2 regions of the Acetivibrio saccincola genome follow, and region 2 is predicted to be linked to the other one. Evidence: riboswitches for the same ligand, from Rfam matches in the RefSeq annotation. Region 2 holds a riboswitch; the other holds the start of a gene.
The links. Region 2 has a riboswitch for cyclic di-AMP ahead of HVS_RS15600 (cation:proton antiporter). Riboswitches for the same ligand answer to the same signal wherever they lie in the genome.
Positions count from the first base shown of each region.

Region 1 (7,779 bases), 1.6 Mb from region 2:
CTTTCTCATTGATTTGGAGATTTTTATATCCTTGAGGAAAAGGACAAACCTAGGGTCAGGAGACCACCAAAGTATAGGCTGCCCTTTTGAGTACCAGGGAAAAATACCGTTTGCATAGGCAAGGAGAAGACGTTCAACACTTAAGTCTCCCCCTATAGCTAAAATACCATCTTCGTTTGCAAGAGAAGGATGAGGAAAAACCATTTTATTTGTGAGTTGAAAAATTCTCATTTTTATCATCCCTATGCTTAATTTCTATGCTATTTTGTGAATTTTTATCCGGTTATCAACTACATCTATAAAGGCGGTACCGCCTTTAGACAATTCACCGAATAAAACCTCGTCCACAAAGTATGTTTTAATTTCTTCCTGTACAATTCTTAATATTTCCCTTGCTCCAAAAACAGAAGTTTTTCCTTTTTCAGCAAGCCATTTATAACACTTAGAGGATACCCTGAGTTTGATATTTTTCTCCTTTAGTTTTTCCCTAAATTGATTTATAGCTTTTTTGGCTATAAGAACAGCCATTTTTTCATCAATGTGGTTGAAGACCACTATATCATCTAAGCGGTTGCGGAATTCAGGCGAAAATACCTTTTCTACTTCTTTGGTCATGGCACTTACATCTACGCTTCTCTGGTCAAAACCAATAAGGGTTTTGCCAACATCCCTTGCACCGGCATTGGAAGTCATTATTAGTATTACATTTCTAAAGTCCGCTTTTCTGCCGTTGGTTTCTGTAAGGGTAGCATAGTCCATAATTTGAAGCAGTACGTTAAATATATCCGGATGCGCTTTTTCAATTTCATCTAAAAGAAGTACACAGTGGGGGTTTTTTCTTATTGCCTCAGTTAAAAGCCCGCCTTCCTCATAGCCCACATAACCGGGAGGGGAGCCAATGAGCCTTGCCACTGTATGCTTTTCCTGGTATTCACTCATGTCAAACCTTATAAGAGGTATATTTAAAATTTTAGACAGCTGTTTTGAAAGCTCTGTTTTCCCAACTCCTGTAGGTCCTACAAAGAGGAGGGAGGCTACAGGTTTTTCCCCTTCGTTAAAACCTGCCCTTGATCTTTTAATTGCAGTAGTTACAGCGTTTATGGCATTGTCTTGTCCAAATATCTGGGATTTTAGCTCTTTGTCTAAATTCTTCAGCTTTGTAATTTCATCACGGGAAACAGTTTCTTGAGGTACTCTTGCAATAAAAGATACAGTTCTTTCAATGTCTTTTTCTTTTATTGTTATGGTTTTTTCTTCATCTTCACAGTTAAGCCTGATATAGGCAGCGGTTTCATCTATAACGTCAATTGCCTTATCAGGAAGGAATCTGTCCTGAATGTATTTTGCAGATAGTTCTGCTGCATGTTTTAAAGCCTTGTCTGTGTATTTTACATTGTGAAATTTTTCGTACCGGTCCTTTAATCCCAATAGAATTTTGTAAGTGTCCTCAACAGATGGTTCAGGTACGTCAATTTTTTGGAATCTTCTGGACAGGGCACGGTCTTTTTCAAAATATTTTTTATATTCATCATAGGTGGTAGAGCCTATAAAGCGGAGTTTACCTTCTGTTAAAAAAGGTTTTATTATGTTGGAGGCGTCCATGGCACCATCTGAAACAGAGCCGGCACCTACAATTGTATGAATTTCATCTATATAGACAATGGCTTTTTTCTGTTCTTTTATTTCATTTAATACTTTTTTTATTCTTTCTTCAAAATCACCTCTGTACTTAGTTCCTGCAATCAGGCTTCCCATATCCAGATAGTATATTTTGCAATTTTTCAAGGATTTAGGAACCCTGTCCTCCGCTATCATATTGGCTAAACCTTCGGTAATGGCAGTTTTCCCAACTCCAGGCTCTCCAACATGTATAGGATTGTTTTTTAACCTTCTTGACAAAACCTGAATGGTTCTGTTTATAATATCTTCTCTGCCAATAACAGGGTCTATTTCACCTCTTTTTGCTTTGGCTGTAAGCTCAATGGTGAAATTACTTAAAAATTCGTTTCCTTCAAAATCCTTATCGAAGTCATCTTCATAATCCTCTTCAAACTCATCTTCAAAATCTTCTGTATAAGATTCTATAGTTTGTAGGGATGTATCTTTAGGCTTGGTGGGTACTAAAGATACTCCATGGGATATATATCTTAACAGGTCTAATTTTTTGACACCATTTTTTAAAAGTATATAGCGGGCAAAGGATTCTTCCAGGTTATAAAGGGAAGCTATAATATCGCCAATGTATATAACATCTTTGCCGGAGGATGCACAGTGAAAAGCAGTTGACTGGATTACATTATTTACATCAACAGACTCTATTGGGTCTGAATCCTCTGTAACCGGTATGTGTTCCTTAAAATATGCCAAAAGATCCTTTTTTATATTTTCAATATTTCCTCCACAGCTTTTTATAATGGTTTTAACTTCATCAAAGAAAAGAGAAGCATATAAAATGTGTTCAGGTGTGAAGTACTCGTGTTTTTGCTGTTTTGCCTGGCTGTAACCTGCCATAATTATTCTGTTTGTAGTTTCATCTAATCTCATGAAACTTCACCCTTTCTAAGTGAAATAATGGATTGTTTATTATTCTGGTTCCATAATTATACCTAGTGGAAACTCCCTTTCTTTTGCAAGTTGCTCTACCTGGGATACTTTGGTCTTAGCTATGTCATATGTATAAACGCCTACAATACCTTTTCCGTTTTGATGAACGTTTAGCATAATTTGCGTTGCTTCAAAAGGGTCTTTGTGAAATACCGACATTAATATTTCAACAACAAAATCCATTGTTGTATAATCGTCATTTAAAAGTATTACACGGTATAGTTTTGGTTTTTTAAAATCAGTTGTAGTATCTTCTTTATATACGGTTTTTTTCGCCATAAACTACTCACCTGCAAAAATAAAATGTTGTCAATAAAATTATAACAAATTCCCCTATGAATATACAATAGTTTCTTGAACTTATGAGTTTCACATAAAAAGGATGGTAAAAAAAGAATATAAAAAAACACCCATTTTAAGGGTGTTAACCGGAAAACATCTAAATCTATTACCAAGATGCATAACTTACTATTAATAACCGTTCTCATCAACTAAAACCAATAATAATTTTTTAAAATTTCTGTATTCCTATCTCCCCTAAATCTCTCTTTTCTCCCCTAAACCATATATTTATATATATGCTCTATGTATCTATTATAACTCCCCGATAAAATATTATGTAGCTCCCCTAAATATCTTTTAGACATTCTCCCCAACTTCCGGTAAAATAAGCATTGGTCTTAGTTGACTAAAGTAAGTAAGCATCTTTGGAGGCGAATAGTAAAAAGTAATTTAAACTGTCAAGTTAGCTTGAAATCTTCTGTTATGTTAATTATATAATAGGGGATTAAAAAAATAAATGATAATATATTAATATTTAGACTCACAAAATTATTATTTATTTTGCAAAGCCATAAATCATGGGCTTTTTCTTTTTTTATTTTTAAATAAAACCAGGTGGGGTAAAGTTCCCACCTGGCTTTATTATTTTTTCTTCTTCTTATTTTTTTCTTTATTATTATTTATAGGATTGTAAGATGGATCTTTATTTTCTCCTAATTGATCGTTGGCAAATTCATACATGTCTTTATTTCTGGCTTCTTTGTTTTTCTTTTTAGCCATATAATTCACCTCCAGTTGTATTAATTTTGCCCCAATTTAAAAAAGAAATTCATATTGATAAAAATACCATTAAAGAATATTATTTCTGAAAATAATATATAATAAGTTGTAATAACAGGATTAAAGTAATATAATAATATTTGAGATATTTTTAAATAATAGTACCTGAAATATAATTTATATAATAGTATTTTTGAAATGTATTTGGAATGATATTAGCAGGCATTTGACTATCAGAGTCTATTATTAGAGTTTTATAAAAATCTTAATCTTATGACGGTATAGGATGAGGTAATGTATGAACAACAGAAGGATATTACCAATTTTATATATAACTGTTTTTTTGCTAACAGTCTCTTTGTGTACAAGTTTAATTGGTGCTAATACTAATGAACCAGAAATAGATTCAGTTTCGGCAATTTTGATAGATGCTCACAGGGGACAGATATTATTTGAAAAAAACCCTAAAGAAAAACTTCATATTTCCAGCGCCAACAAAATTATGACGGCTCTCCTTACTATAGAGAAGGAGCCAAGACCTGAAGAGTCTAAAGTAACCATAAGCAGAAGAGCTGTAACGGTTGACGGTGCGGTGTCTAATTTAGAGGTAGGAGAGCAATACAGGGTTGAAGACCTTATATATTCTGTAATGTTAAAATCTGCAAATGACAGCGCTAATGCACTGGCAGAGTATATAGGGGGGAGCATTGAGGATTTTGTAAACCTTATGAATCAAAAGGCAGAAGAACTGGGTATGGAGGATACTGTTTTTGTAAACCCCACAGGTCTTCAGGAGGAGGGACAGTATACCACTGCCTATGATATGGCCAGGCTAATGAGGTATGCATTAAATAACCCGGGCTTTGAACGTGTATTTAAAGCCAGAGCATGGATTTGGGCAGATCAAAATGAGTTTTTGCAAAATGAAAATAAGCTTTTTTGGAGCCGGGATGATGTTGACGGGGGAAGAATTGGCTTTAATGATATAGAGCGCCAGACTTCTATAACTTCAGCTACACAGGAAAATATGAGACTTGTAGCCATTGTACTTGATTCACCTGAGGCAACTCTTGATGAAAATGTGAATAAGCTGTTGGATTATGGTTTTGCCAATTTTAAAAGAAGTATTTTAGTTGAGAAGGAGCAGCGCTTTAGGATGCTGTCTGTTGGGGATGAAGTTGTAGAGTTGATTAGTAAAAGCGATTACTACTATGTCCATCCTATAGGGGTTGACTATGTTAAGGAAGTTGAAACCCATATAGAAGACATTATAGAGCCTCCGCTTACAAAGGAACAGGAAGTTGGGTTTGTAAGATATATTTTAATGGATGATACATTTATTGATGTAAAAATATATCCTAAAGATAATGTATATTCTAATGTAAGCATGCTTTCAAATATAATAAGGAAACTGAAAGAGTATAAGGAACTTACCTTTTTAATTGCGGCACTTATTATTTTAGAAATAATTATAATAATTTATAAGTTAATAAAGGGATTTGTATATGTTTTTTCAAAAATAAAAATGAAATTTAAGAATGGATAAGATATTTATTGTAGTTAACAATGACTATTTTGACTATTTTGAAAAATTGCCGTATAATTTTCATGGGTGAAGAATATTTATTGTCAAGTTTTATCGTTTATATTTTCCACAAGGAAAAATGGACGGGAAAGTCTTCTCCTTGTTAACAAGGAATCTTAAAAAATAAGGATTTATATCAAATATTTCTATGGAAATATTTAAAAAGTAGTATTTTTTGTAACAATTCAATATTTATAATAAGCGCTTAATCATAATTGAACGGGGGAACCATGTTTTGGGGTGAATCTTAACGTATGTTAAGTAGGGTCAGCTCTTTCGATCCGAATCCGTCAGCTAACCTCGTAAGCGTTGAGAGAGATGTGTGGGTGTTTAGAAAGCCACAGGTTTTTCTCTGTGGCTTTTTGTTTTTTTCTCCGGTACAGCATTAAAAATAAAAGGAGAAATATAAAAAAATATAAATTAAGAATACTTAAAAAGGAGGGCATGATATGAAAAACAGCTACAAAAATATGTCTATATGGAAAAATGTCAGTGAGGAACAATGGAATGATTGGAGATGGCAAATTTCTAACAGAATAACAACATTAGAAGAACTTGAACAGGTTATTAATCTTACGGATGAAGAAAGGGAAGGGGTAAAAAAGGCCCTTAAATATTTAAGGATGGCTATTACACCTTATTATGCAACACTCATGGATGTTGATAATTATGATTGTCCAATAAGGAGACAAGGAGTGCCCACTATTTATGAAACGGAGCTTTCCAATTCAGATATGACAGATCCCTTAGAGGAAGGTCTTGACTCACCGTTACCGGGACTTACCCATAGATATCCTGACAGGGTTTTGCTTCTTATTACCGATCAGTGTTCAATGTATTGCAGGCATTGTACAAGAAGGCGTTTTGCAGGGCATGATGACAAAGCAATGCCTTTAAAAAATATAAAAAGGGCAATTGAGTATATTAAAAAACATAAAGAAATACGTGATGTGCTTCTTTCAGGTGGAGATGCATTATGTGTTTCTGACAGCACTTTAGACTATATTTTAGGAAGCATACGTGCAATTAAGCATGTTGAAGTTATCAGAATCGGAACCAGGACCCCTGTTGTAATGCCCCAAAGGATCACAAAAGAACTTTGTGATATAATAAAAAAGCATCATCCGGTTTGGCTTAATACGCATTTTAATCATCCTAATGAAATAACAAAAGAAGCAAAACAGGCATGTGAAATGCTTGTAAATGCCGGTGTGCCTCTGGGGAATCAATCTGTTCTTTTAAAAGGTATAAATGATTGTCCTTATATAATGAAAAAGCTGGTTCATGAATTGGTAAAGATGAGAGTAAGACCTTATTATTTGTACCAATGTGACTTGTCAGAAGGAATTGAACATTTCAGGACATCTGTATCAACAGGAATTGAAATAATAGAAATGTTAAGAGGGCATACGTCCGGTTTTGCCGTACCTACCTTTGTAGTGGATGCACCCGGAGGGGGAGGTAAGATACCTGTAAACCCTCAATATGTTGTTTCCCAGTCTCCGGAAAAAATAATATTGAGAAATTTTGAAGGTGTAATATGTTCATATTCTGAACCAAAAGATAAAACTCATGAGTGTAAAAACTGTGGATTATGTAAAAAATACAGAAATGAAGACAATGTTGGTATAGAACAACTGTATGAGGAAGAGAATATAAGCTTAATACCAAGAAGTAATATAAGATTAAATAGGAGGAAGAGTTTTAATGTATATTCAAAAACTTAATTTTTCAGATAACAGGCATAAGAAACTGGAGGATTGTTTATTATATTTTGATTATTTTAATTCAAGGCTTAAAATATTAAAATATAATGTACTGTCAAATGATTTGACAGATGAGATATTGAGGCATGCAAAAAGAGAAAATTTAGGGAAAGTAATTATAAACTGCAGGGAAGAAGATTTGGACGTTCTAAAAAAAGCAGGTTTTGTAGTAGAAGGTGTTATAAATGGTTTCTTTAGAGGCAAAGATGCCCAATGCGTATCGTTTTTTATAGATAAGGAAAGGGCACAGGCAAAAAGAGTAGAGGAAAAAGATAAAATTCTGAAAATGTGTATGGATAAAATCCCGATATCTCAGCCGGAGGAACTAAAGGAAGGATATCAATTAATAGATTGCGGTGAAAAAGAAATACCACAAATGATTGAGATATTTAAAGATATTTTTAAAACATACCCGTCGCCTGTTTTTGATGCAAATTACTTAAAAAAAATGATAAAAGAGAAAATGTTGTTTAAAGCTATATTAAAAAATGGTAAAATAATAAGTATAGCATCAGCAGATATGGATGAGGAGAATTTAAATGCAGAAATAACAGATTGCGCCACTTATCCTGAATACAGGGGACAGGGTCTTTTGACAAATTTGATATATAGTTTGGAAAATGATTTAAGAAAGAAAGGCTATTACACCCTATATAGTTTATCTAGGGCAATAAATCCAGGGATAAATATACTTTTAAGAAAACAGGGGTATCATTACAAAGGCAGATTGATTAATAATAGTAATATTTGCGGCGGCTTTGA
Region 1 covers NZ_CP025197.1:1,453,585-1,461,363, forward strand. Annotated here, with positions in the region: gene aat (leucyl/phenylalanyl-tRNA--protein transferase) at 1-231, opposite strand, end outside; gene clpA (ATP-dependent Clp protease ATP-binding subunit ClpA) at 256-2,544, opposite strand; gene clpS (ATP-dependent Clp protease adapter ClpS) at 2,584-2,883, opposite strand; gene HVS_RS16690 (hypothetical protein) at 3,529-3,666, opposite strand; gene HVS_RS06450 (D-alanyl-D-alanine carboxypeptidase family protein) at 3,965-5,212, shown strand; cyclic di-AMP (ydaO/yuaA leader) riboswitch at 5,444-5,574, shown strand; gene kamA (lysine 2,3-aminomutase) at 5,701-6,978, shown strand; gene ablB (putative beta-lysine N-acetyltransferase) at 6,959-7,779, shown strand, end outside.
Region 1: linked by a shared signal. The riboswitch ahead of kamA (lysine 2,3-aminomutase) and the one ahead of HVS_RS15600 (cation:proton antiporter) in region 2 are both predicted to bind cyclic di-AMP.

Region 2 (7,779 bases):
GTGCTTTTCTCTTTTCAATTTCAGCAGGAATGATGACGTCTGCTTCACGGGTAGCTTTTTCCCTGTTTGCCCTTGCTTTTTCTGCTTCTTCTTCTGCATGATATGCCTCTTCAAGGGCTTTAGCCTGTTGCACTTTTTCTGCTGCAATAGCCCTTTTATTGGCTTCTGCTTCCTTTTCTCTTCTAATTGCTTCTGACATTGCTATTGTTATTTGAGAGTTATTTTCCCCTTCCACGGCTGCTGCGTTAGCTTCTGCAACTTTAATTCTTTCGTCTCTTTTTGCGTTAGCCTCACCTATAGAACCGTCCCTGTTCTTTTCTGCAACGCTTTTCTTTGCATCGTTGATGGCTTTTGCAGCTGCTTCCTTACCAAGGGCATCTATGTATCCTGATTCATCGTTTATATCCGTTACGTTAACGTTTATAAGTCTTAAACCTATTTTCTTTAATTCAGCTTCAACGTTTGCAGTGACATTGCTTAAAAACTTATCCCTGTCAGAATTTATTTCTTCAATTTCCATTGTAGCTATTACAAGTCTTAGCTGACCAAAAATAATATCCTTTGCCAGTGCTGCTATTTCATCCTGCTTTAAGCCTAAAAGTCTTTCAGCGGCATTTTGCATTGTACTTGGCTCTGTAGATATAGCCACTGTGAATATTGACGGGACATCAACCCTTATGTTTTGTCTGCTTAATGCACTTTGCAGCATTACCTCAATGGATATTGGTTTGAGGTCTAAAAAGCTGTAATCCTGGATTATAGGCCATATGAAAGCGGCTCCGCCATGAATACACTTTGCAGAACGCGTACCACCTTCTTTGTTTTTGCCTACCTTACCATATACTACAAGTATTTTGTCCGAGGGACATTTCTTGTACCTTGAGAATAGCGCTATTATAGTAGAAAAAATCATAACTACAATAATGGTAACTAAAATTAACAAACTGCCTGATAGTCCTATTTTACATAACATGATACCATCACCCTTTCATATCAGTTTTTGTTACAACAAAAGTATCATCATCCCTAAGTTTAATAATTAGTACTTTTGTACCTGTGGGTAGAGATTCTTCAGGGGTTACCGCATCTATTTCCCTGAAAACCCCGTTAAAAGTTACATGTACCTTGCCGATTCCCGACTCATTTGCAGGTATTGGCACATATACTTCTCCTATATGGCCTACCGCATCTTGTAAATTAACATTTCCACTTTCTGTTAGGCGAATAATGGTTAAAAACAACATTGATATTACTATTGTTACTGCCAATGCAAGAAAAATAGAAGCAATAACAGTTATAATTTTACCTGCCCCGATATTGCAAAATGTGATGCCTGCCCAGCCAAATATGGTAAAGAAGGTTATGATATTTCTAATGGACAGTACTTTAAACACACTTGAAAAAATGCCGTCATCAGCATCATCCGGTATATCAACACCGTCCGGCGGGTCACCACCGTCTAATACACCGGAACCCTTTAAAGGAGCATCTAAAGAACCGTCTAAAACACCGGAGCCGTCAAACATGTCAGCATCGCCCGGTATATCGCCGGCATCATCGCCAAGACCTATAAACAGCATTATTAATTGGATGAGAAAAATTAGTGTAAAAGGTATAGCGAAAAACCAAAAGAATTTCTCAAAGTCTGGTATGGCGTTCCACCATTCTGCCAAACATATTCCCCCTTTCTTGATGATATTTAAATAAACAACACATTTTATCAGCAACATAAAACTTTATCTATCTGTTATTACAATTATATCAAAAGTTAACCAGTATATGCTATTATTTTTATAAAAAACTTATTTTTTTCAGAAAATTTATTTAAATTTTATTTTTATGTATGGTTTTCATCTATTATCTATTGTTTTCTGTTAAAAGCAAAAGCAGAGCATATATTGCTTCCAGGTTTGGTACTGGAAAGTTTTTCTTTCTGGCAAGCCTTACAGCATTCCCCAAAATAGCTTCCACTTCAAGACGCCGGTTATTTTCATAATCCAATAACATACTTGTTTTATAAGGTTTCATTTTTACAGTAAGTGCTATATTTTCATCCACCAGGTTTTTAGGTAAATTGTGTCCGTAAATATTTGCTAAGTCTATAACCTCGTTCATTATATTTTTTACAAGTTTTAAAGATTCACTGTTATTTATAATAACATCGGTGGTAACTCCCCCGCCTATTACGGATACCGGATTAAAGGGAGCATTCCAGATGAGTTTTTTCCATCTTGCAGTTACTATGTTTTCATCTATTATACATGGGACATCTGACGCATTAAACATTTCTTGAAGTTTTTCAACTTTTTCTGACTTTCCTTTTGGATATTTACCTATGACAATACGGCCGTATTCTTGATGATTAATTTGTCCCGGACCTGTTTTTGATACACCGATAAAAGCAAGACAGCTTATAATTTCATTTTCAGGGAAAGCCTTTGCGACAGGCTCTTCAATATCAATGCCATTTTGGATTAAAACTATAGCAGTATTTTTTCCAACTTTAGGACGTATTATTTCTTCTACATTTATACCTGGAATAACTTTAGTTGAAACAATTATATAATCAGGTGTTTTTGAGTAGTTGTCAACTTTTTGTACAACTTCGTCCGGTTTAAAAACAAAGTCACCATTTATACTTTTTATTTTTATTCCATTTTCTTTTAAGTATTCATAATCAGACCTTACAAGGGCACTTACATTTGCCCCTGCCACAGAAAGTTTTCCGCCGTAAAAGCTTCCAACTGCACCAGTTCCCACTACTAATATATTTGCCGGCTTCATACACTTCTCCTTCTGTTTATTTTATTAAATATTTATTACTTATTTGTTTTTTAGTTTTTTGATTTTGTCACTTTTATAATAACAAAAAGTATGTATTGCAACAAGTTATTGTTTAAAATTATTTTTAATTGGTATGAATAATAAAAAGGTGCTGCTTAAAAATTTTTACATGTCGGATTTAACAGAGTCAGGCATCAAATATGTAAAAATAAAATAAGGAGGGCAATTATGAGCATATATGATTTTAAGGTAGAAAGAGTTGATGGAAGCAAGATTTCACTAGGAGAATACAGAGGGAAGGTTTTACTTATAGTTAATACGGCAAACTCCTATAAAAATTAGTGTAATTAGTGTTTTATAATGTGTAATAAAAAAACAGACAGTGTACTTAAATAAAAATACTAAAATTAAAACGTCTTATAACCATCGGAGCTATAAGACGTTTTTTACAGCACAAAAAACACATTTATTACTCCTCTATTCCCATAGGGTATATTTTTGCAATAGGGATGCTAAACATAAAACCCACGCCGGGTCTTGGAGCATGCCCTATAATGTTTTGGACAACAGATACAGCCTCATCTAAAAGCTCTTCCTTTTCTATTACGGTAAAGATGGTTTTGTTGTACGGCCGGCTGTCTTGCATAAATTTTTTCAAATGCCCGTATAGAAAAGAATGCTCTTTGCTGCTTTTGACAATGATATTTGCCATACCCTGGCTGTCTAAAACTGTTGCACCGCTTAAACCAATATCAACGAATCCCGCCAGGATATCGTCTAAATAATCTAATTCATTTAACACTATAAAAAGTACGTGAATGATACTCACCTTCCCTTGTACGGATTTAGTAAGCTATTTTTGGATTTTCGTTGTTTTTACTGGCTAAATCCCTTCTTTTCTTTCCACCGTCAATTTCTCCTGCTTTTTGCAGGGCAATCTTTGCAAAAACCGGTCCTAATAATTCGTACACAAGTATGCTAAACATGATAATTGTTGTAATATCTGTTGCATATTGCGGCAGCTGCTGTCTTACCAATACTGAAAGCCCTATTGCCACCCCTCCCTGTGGAAGCAAGGAAAGACCTAAGTACTTTCTTACTGCAGGATCAGCTTTAACTGATTTTGCTCCAACCCAGGAACCCAGCATTTTACCTGCAGCCCTGGCAAAGATATACGCCACCCCCATCAAACCAACCTTAGTAAGTATGCTTATATCCAGACTTGCTCCGGCTAAAGTGAAAAACAGCACATAAATTGGTGATGCAAAGTCGTCCACTGAGTCAAAAACCCGCTGGGGCTTGTGGGCTAAATTTACCAATGTTGTTCCCATCATAATACAGGTAAGCAAAGGTGAAAGATTGAGATAGTGTGCCAGACCTGCAGCAATTCCAATGGCTGCTAAAGATGTTACCTGCATTTCGTCCCTGCCCTTAGCTTTTTTAGTAATTAGGGACAATAAAATACCCAGTACCAGTCCTAACAGGAGAGAGCCTCCTATTTCTATAAAAGGACCGCTGAACATTTTAAATAAAGAAGTTTGCTGGTTCCCTACAGATAATTTGGCTAATGACATTGCAATTCCGAAGGAAACAATTCCAAATACGTCATCTAATGCTACTACAGGCAAAATGGTTTTTGTAAGTGGTCCTTTTGCATTATACTGCCTTATTATCAGTAAGGTTGCTGCTGGTGCTGTAGATGCTGACATAGCTGCAATTACAGCGCTAAATGCAAAGGACTGGTTAAACAAAAAGTACATAATGGAAAATACTATAGCTACAGCTCCTACAACTTCTGCAAAGGTTATAATTGCTATGGACTTTCCCAGCTTTGACATTTCTTTTATGGTAAACTCGTTGCCAATGCTAAATGCTATTATACCCAGGGCAAACTCACTAATAATTGTAAAGGAATTAATATCTCCACTGCTTAAATAGTTAAAAAAGGATGGTCCTAAAAGCAGTCCTGCCACCAGGTATCCTGATACATTAGGAAGTTTAAAGTGACTGGTTATTTTACCCCCTATTGCACCAGCTAATAAAACAATACAAATTTTTAAAATTAACTCCAACTTAACTCCTCCACATCATAAATATTATAAATTATGATGGTGGCGCTTTTCATTTTAGCTATTTTTAATCAAAATATAAGAGTAAAACTCACCTTCCCTTCTTTTATGTATTGGCTTAAACAAAGGTCCAAAGGCGTTTTTCCCTTGGGCCTTTGTTTAATGCCAAACAGTTAAAATGAAAAAAGCGCATCACCCTACTCAAAAATGAGTTTGTCATACGCTTGGTTACATCCTATGGGGTTAGCTGACGGGTTAGGACCACCAAGCAGCCCTTCTTAAAAAATTAAGATTCACCCCTGAAAATTGGTTCCCCCATTACCAAAAGGTATTCGGATTTTCTATATTTAGAATAACATTTTATTGCTTTAAAGTCAAATAACTGTGGTTTTATTCCGAACCATGATGAGCAGGGAGGAATGAAAATCTGTAGCTTAATCATTTACAGAATTTTTAAATTTTCTTTTTGAATATTGAGGATATAGGAATTTAAATCCCACTGGGATTTAAAAATTTAATGCATGCTAGACCAAAGAGAACATGTAAGGCTTTCCCGGAAGGTATTCCTGACGTAATATTTGATAATTTGTTTATTCATACAAAGCATTATGAGGGCGATCAAGGAATACTGTATGAACCAAGAGAAGAGAGGTGCAATAGGTGATGCCCTTTTACAAAAAACTTGCCATCGGCAAAATGCTGAGTTATTATATTTTTAAAAGAAAATACGGTAAGCTGATATATTTAGCCAAAATAACCATTGATATTGAAAGGAACATAAAGTTGAAAAAAAACAAATATCAAGGCCATGTTATTAAAAAAGTACACATAAATTCAATTGCTGATGAAATGGATATCAATGTGGGGGATATTCTTTTGACAATAAACGGTCGGGAGATAGAGGATGTATTTGACTACAGGTACCTTATTACAAATGAATATATAGAGGTTCTAATTAAAAAGCAAAACGGCGAAGAGTGGATTTTAGAAATTGAAAAAGACTATGAAGAGGATTTGGGTATTGAGTTTGAAAGCGGCCTTATGAGCGCCTGCCGTTCATGCCGCAACAAGTGTATTTTCTGCTTTATTGACCAGATGCCCCCCGGCATGCGTGAGACATTATATTTCAAAGATGATGATTCCAGGTTGTCATTTTTACAGGGAAACTACATTACCCTCACCAACATGAGCCAGAAAGATGTTGACAGGATAGTTAAGTTCCGTTTGGCGCCAATTAACATTTCAATACACACCACAAACCCTGAATTGCGATCTAAAATGCTGAACAACCGGTTTGCAGGGGAGAAGCTGAAATATCTTGAAACCTTTTATAAAGCAGGCATTGAAATGAACGGTCAGATAGTGCTTTGTAAAAATGTTAATGACGGGGAGGAACTTAAGCGTTCCATTGATGATTTATCTAAGTTTTTGCCTTATTTAAAAAGTGTGTCGGTTGTTCCTGCAGGTGTTACAAAGTACAGGGACGGGCTTTTTAAACTTGAAATGTTTAACAGGCAGGATGCAGACAGGGTTATTGATATGATTGAAAGCCGGCAGCAGGAATTTTATAATAAATATGGACTGCATTTTATACATGCCAGTGATGAGTGGTATATTATGGCGGAGCGTGATTTTCCGGAAGAAAACAGGTATGATGGCTATCTTCAAATTGAAAACGGCGTTGGGATGATGAGAAGTTTTATAAACGAGTTTTATAAAGCCCTGCACAATATTAAGCGCCGTAAGGATTATAACAGCCTTTCAAATAATATAAAGAATAAGTTAACAATAGCTACCGGAAAGCTGGCTTATGCTGCAATAAATGATTTTGCAAAAAAAATAACCGAGGCATTTCCCCACATAGAGATTAACGTAGTTTGCATACGGAATGATTTTTTTGGGGAAACCATAACGGTGTCCGGCTTAATTACAGGAAAGGATTTAATTAAGCAAATAAAAGAAAGGCTGGATAAAGGGGAAGAATTGGGAAAAACGCTAATGATACCTTCAAATATGCTCCGGGTGGGGGAAGATGTTTTTTTGGATGATGTAACGATTTCCCAGGTGGAAAAAGCTTTAGGGATGAAGGTTGTTCCTGTGGACTCAGACGGCAAGAAATTTTTAGATGCCGTAAGTAAACAAGGGCAAATGTAAAGGATAATAAAAGCGTAAAGAATAATAAACATATAAATATAAAAACACAATAAAAACAATAAGTATGCTTAAGCTTTGGAAAAGAGGAAGAAAAATGAACAAAATTAATTATCACAAACTGATGACTGCAGAAATAGAGAACATAAAAAACAAAGGGTACTGGCCTAAATTGGTGCTCCACAGCTGCTGTGCTCCATGCAGTACACATGTTTTAAATGTACTTAGTGAAACTTTTGATATGGAGATATTATATTTTAACCCCAATATATACCCGGAAGAAGAGTATTACAAGAGATTACAGGAGCAAATTAATCTCATACCTAAAATGGGACTTGATGTAAAAGTTGCAGAAACAGGTTATGAAAGCCACTTATTTTATGAAAAAGTCAAAGGACTGGAAAATTTAGGCGAAAGAAGTGAGCGGTGCAAACAGTGTATTGCACTGAGACTGGAAAAAACAGCTGTGTATGCCGCTGAAAACAAGTTTGGTTATTTTACCTCGACCCTGTCAATAAGTCCTTTAAAAAATGCTGATATGATTAATGAAATTGGACAAACACTGCAAGACAAATATAATGTCAAATTTTTAGCAGCTGATTTTAAAAAGAATAATGGTTTTAAAAATTCCATTGATTTATCAAAAAAATACAACTTGTACCGGCAAGATTATTGCGGCTGTGTTTTTTCAAAAAAAGAAAGAGAGTCAAAAACCTCTTTCTAAAATCATACCTTTTATCATGCCTTTTTCTAATGTCATATCTAAAATTTTTAA
Region 2 covers NZ_CP025197.1:3,476,339-3,484,117, reverse strand. Annotated here, with positions in the region: gene HVS_RS15625 (flotillin family protein) at 1-973, opposite strand, end outside; gene HVS_RS15620 (DUF1449 family protein) at 981-1,673, opposite strand; gene HVS_RS15615 (ketopantoate reductase family protein) at 1,858-2,784, opposite strand; partial or broken gene HVS_RS15610 (glutathione peroxidase) at 3,013-3,108, shown strand; gene HVS_RS15605 (hypothetical protein) at 3,254-3,586, opposite strand; gene HVS_RS15600 (cation:proton antiporter) at 3,630-4,856, opposite strand; cyclic di-AMP (ydaO/yuaA leader) riboswitch at 5,070-5,201, opposite strand; gene HVS_RS15595 (DUF512 domain-containing protein) at 5,631-7,007, shown strand; gene HVS_RS15590 (epoxyqueuosine reductase QueH) at 7,102-7,728, shown strand.